2 regions of the Streptomyces sp. NPDC058812 genome follow, and region 2 is predicted to be linked to the other one. Evidence: predicted binding sites of a transcription regulator. Region 2 holds the regulator's gene; the other holds the start of a gene.
What was found. Region 2 encodes HspR, which represses chaperone genes until heat shock. Its sites were predicted from a motif close to TTGAGNNNNNNNNNCTCAA; they were not measured.
Positions count from the first base shown of each region.

Region 1 (2,396 bases), on a different contig from region 2:
AGCACCCCGCCGGGCCTCAACAGCCTTGCGCAGCCCGCCAGTCCGGCCGGCGCGTACAGCCCGTCGTTGCCCTCGGTGACGGTCCAGCCGGGGCCGTTGTCGATGTCGAGGCAGAGCGCGTCGTACGTGTCGGATGTCTCATTGACGTACTGCACGAGATCCGCTTCCAGGATCTTCGTGCGTGGATCGGCCAGCGCTCCGGCGGACAGCGCGGCCAGCGGTCCGCCCCGGTGCCAGTCGATGATGGCGCGCTCGCGCTCGACGACCGCGATCCGGCCCCAGCGGGGGTCGGCGGCCGCGTGTGCGAGCGAGAAGCCGACGCCGAGTCCGCCGATGAGGAGGTGTGGCGCACTCCGTCCGCCGGAGGCGGTGAGCGCGTCGGCCGCCGCGTCGACCAGCCGCCGCTCCGAACGCCCGTCGGAGGTGTCCATCAGGAAGCAGCCGTTCGCGATGATCTGCAGCAACGCCCCGTGCCGGCGCAGGACGACCTCGCCGTGCGGGCCCTCGCGACGGTCCAGTACTTCGGGGATGTCGTGGGAGTCGTGGGAAGAGGTGGGCATCGGCCCATCCTGGCAGGGGAATGCCGGAGCCTTCCGTCGTGCTCCCGTGTACGGGGACCGCAGGCCTCCGCCCCAGGTCTCGAAAGGCTCCCGCCCTTGATCGCTCAGAGCGAACAGGCTTCGGGGAACAATCAAGGACTCCCTTTCATTGAGTCGATGTAACTCAACTTGACTGCCGAAGGGGAGATCATGGCTGCTGAGTCCGACGCCTTCACACCGCTCACCCTGCCCGTGCTGCCGCTCGACGACGAAGTGGTCCTGCCCGGAATGGTCGTCCCCCTGGACCTGAGCGACGCCGAGGTGCGGGCCGCGGTGGAGGCCGCCCAGGCCGCCGCCAGGTCCGAGCCCGGCAAGCCCCGGGTCCTCCTCGTCCCGCGCGTCGACGGCACCTACGCCAGGACCGGCGTCCTCGGCACGGTCGAGCAGGTCGGCAGGCTGGCCGACGGCGACCCGGGTGCCCTGATCCGCGGTCTGGGCCGCGTACGGATCGGTGCCGGGACCACCGGCCCCGGCGCCGCGCTGTGGGTCGAGGGCACCCGCGCCGAGGAGACCGTGCCCGAGCCGCTGCCCGGACAGGTCGCCGAGCTGGTGAAGGAGTACAAGGCGCTGGCCACCGCCTGGCTGCGCAAGCGTGGCGCCTGGCAGGTCGTCGACCGCGTCCAGGCCATCGACGACGTCTCCGCGCTCGCCGACAACTCCGGCTACTCGCCCTTCCTCACCACCGAGCAGAAGGTCGAGCTGCTGGAGACCGCCGATCCGGTCGCCCGCCTCAAGCTCGCCACCCAGCAGCTGCGCGACCACCTCGCCGAGCAGGACGTCGCCGAGACCATCGCCAAGGACGTCCAGGAGGGCGTCGACAAGCAGCAGCGCGAGTTCCTGCTGCGCCGCCAGCTCGAAGCCGTGCGCAAGGAGCTGCGCGAGATCAACGGCGAACAGGAGGGCGAGGAGTCCGACGACTACCGTGCCCGCGTCGAGGCCGCCGACCTGCCCGGGAAGGTCCGAGAGGCCGCCCTCAAGGAGGTCGACAAGCTGGAGCGGTCCTCCGACCAGTCGCCCGAGGGCTCCTGGATCCGCACCTGGCTCGACACCGTCCTCGAACTGCCGTGGAACGTCCGCACCGAGGACGCGTACGACATCCAGGGCGCCCAGGCCGTCCTCGACGACGAACACGCGGGTCTGGAGGACGTCAAGGAGCGGATCACCGAGTACCTGGCGGTGCGCAAGCGGCGCGGCGACCGGGGACTCGGGGTCGTCGGAGGCCGGCGCGGCGGTGCCGTACTGGCCCTGGTGGGTCCGCCCGGCGTCGGCAAGACCAGCCTCGGCGAGTCCGTCGCCCACGCGATGGGCCGGAAGTTCGTCCGCGTCGCCCTCGGCGGCGTCCGCGACGAGGCCGAGATCCGCGGCCACCGGCGTACGTACGTCGGCGCGCTGCCCGGCCGGATCGTGCGGGCGATCAAGGAGGCCGGGTCCATGAACCCGGTCGTGCTCCTCGACGAGATCGACAAGGTCGGCTCCGACTTCCGGGGCGACCCGGCCGCCGCACTGCTCGAAGTCCTCGACCCGGCGCAGAACCACACCTTTCGGGACCACTACCTGGAGGTCGAGCTCGACCTGTCCGACGTCGTGTTCCTCGCGACGGCCAATGTCCTGGAAGCCATCCCGGAGGCCCTGCTCGACCGCATGGAGCTGGTCCGCCTCGACGGCTACACCGAGGACGAGAAGATCGTCATCGCCCGGGACCACCTGCTCCCGCGCCAGCTGGAGCGGGCCGGCCTGGGCCCGGACGAGGTCACGGTCGACGAGGGCGCGCTGCGCAAGCTGGCCGGCGAGTACACC
Region 1 is NZ_JBHYOB010000009.1:255,787-258,182, forward strand. It holds gene ACFW48_RS20890 (spermidine synthase) at 1-560, opposite strand, end outside; gene lon (endopeptidase La) at 750-2,396, shown strand, end outside.
Region 1: a site for HspR is predicted at 709-727, ahead of lon (endopeptidase La). Genes of this name have one in related genera too.

Region 2 (2,396 bases):
CACCTCGCCGACCAGCTCGTTGTCGAAGGAGATGTAGGCGTCGATCGGGCCCTCGGCCAGCCGGTCGTAGGCGATGACCGGGATGCCGGCGTCCTTGGCCTTCTGCACGCTGGTGCCGATGGACTTCGCGTCGACCGCGTCCAGGACGATCACGTCGACCTGGTCGTCGACCATCTGCTGCATCTGGTCGGCCTGCTTCGAGGCGTTCGCCTCGGCGTTGGCGTACTTGACGTTGCCCTGGTCGCGCGTGAGGTCGGCGACCTTCGCCTTGAAGTACGGGTAGTCGAACTGCTCGTAGCGGGTGTTCGCCTTCTCCGGGAGGAGGAGGCCCACCGTGATGTCGTTGCCCTTGGTCGGACTCGCCTCGTCGCTGCTCTCGGACGCGCCCAGCACACCACAGGAGGCCAGCGAGACGGTCATCATGGACGCGGCCAGGGATATGGCGATACGACGGGCACGGCTGTTCACTGCGCTTACCTTCCGACACACGGGCGTTGTGGTGACCCAGGTGAGGGAAGCCAACGCTGTCTTCACGAAATCGTCAAGAAGTACTAGACCAATGAGACAGCAACGTTGCGAACCGGCCCGGAGGGTCGGATGGATCCGGTGGAACCTCCGGGCCGGTCGTCGCCGTTCTGCCTTGTGCGGACCGTCAGTCCGAGGACTGACCGTGCCGCTTGGGCCGCCACACCACCAGGGCGCTGGTCTGCTGTACCTCCTGGTACGGGACCAGGTCGCGGCGGTACGAGGCGTGTACCGCCGCCTCGCGCTGGCGCATCGCCGTGGCGGCGCCGTCGAGGGCGTCCTGCAGCTCCGCCATGCGGGCCTGGAGCGCGGCGACCTGGTTCTCCAGTTCGATGATGCGCTTGATTCCGGCCAGGTTGATGCCCTCGTCCTGCGACAACTGCTGCACCGTGCGGAGCAGTTCGATGTCGCGGGCCGAGTAGCGCCGGCCGCGGCCGGCCGTGCGGTCCGGGGAGACCAGGCCGAGGCGGTCGTACTGGCGCAGGGTCTGCGGGTGCAGGCCGGAGAGCTGGGCCGCCACCGAGATGACGTAGACCGGAGTGTCCTCGGTCAGTTCATACGGATTGCGTCGACGACCGTCCATCTCCGTCAAGCTCCCTTCGCGGCCTGGAACAGCTCCGCCCGCGGATCCTCGTCCGCGGTCGCCTCGCGATACGCCTCCAGCGCATCACGAGCCTTCCCCGTCAGGTCCTTCGGAACACTCACCTCGACGGTGACCAGAAGGTCGCCGCGGGTGCCGTCCTTGCGGACCGCGCCCTTGCCCCTGGCGCGCATGGTCCTGCCGCCCGGGGTGCCCGCCGGCAACTTCAGCGTGACCGGCGGCCCGCCCAGCGTCGGGACCCGGACCTCGCCGCCGAGGGCTGCCTCGGCGTAGGTGACCGGGACCGTGACGGTGAGGTTGTCGCCCTTGCGGCCGAACACGGGGTGCTCCTTGACGTGCACGACCACGTACAGGTCGCCCGCCGGACCGCCCCGCTCGCCCGGCGTGCCCTTGCCGCGCAGCCGGATGCGCTGCCCGTCCGACACCCCGGCCGGGATGCGGACCTGCATCGTCCGGGAGGACTTGGCCCGTCCGGAGCCCTTGCAGATGTCGCAGGGGTCCTCCGCGATCAGACCGCGGCCCTTGCAGTCCGGGCACGGGTCGGTGAGCGAGAAGCCGCCGCCCGAGCCCCGGGCGACCTGCCCGGTGCCGACGCAGGTCGGGCACACGCGCGGCGTGCCGTTCTTGTCGCCGGTGCCCGAACAGGCCTTGCAGGGTGCCTGCGAGGACATCCGCAGCGGGACCGTCGCGCCCTCGATGGCCTCCGTGAAGCTCAGGGTGACCTCGGACTCGATGTCCTGGCCGCGCCGCGGCTGGGTCCGCGTGCCGGTGCCGGGGCCGCCGGCGCCGGTGCGGTTGAACAGGCCCCCGAAGACGTCGCCGAGCCCGCCGCCGAAACCTCCGGCCCCTCCCTGGCCTCCGCCCTGGGCGCCGCCTCCGAAGAGGTCGCCCAGGTCGAAGTTGAAGGTGCCGCCGCCGCCCGCGCCCGGCCCCGGACGGAAACCGCCGTTGCCGAAGAGGCTGCGGGCCTCGTCGTACTCCTTGCGCTTCTTGGGGTCACCGAGGATGTCGTTGGCCTCGGAGATCTCCTTGAAGCGCTCCTCCGCCTTGACGTTTCCCTTGTTGGCGTCCGGGTGGTACTCGCGGGCGAGCTTCCGGTACGCCTTCTTGATCTCGGCCTCGGTGGCGTCCTTGGGGACGCCGAGGACCTTGTAGTAGTCCTTCTCGATGAAGTCCTTGGTGCTCATCCCCGACGTCCCTCCTCTCTCGTCACGTCAAGCTCAGCCCTCGTCCGGGCCACCGCTCTCCTTGTTTCCGGCGTTTCCGGTGT
Region 2 is NZ_JBHYOB010000006.1:305,077-307,472, reverse strand. It holds gene ACFW48_RS15295 (sugar ABC transporter substrate-binding protein) at 1-468, opposite strand, end outside; gene ACFW48_RS15290 (heat shock protein transcriptional repressor HspR) at 653-1,108, opposite strand; gene dnaJ (molecular chaperone DnaJ) at 1,114-2,313, opposite strand; gene grpE (nucleotide exchange factor GrpE) at 2,347-2,396, opposite strand, start outside.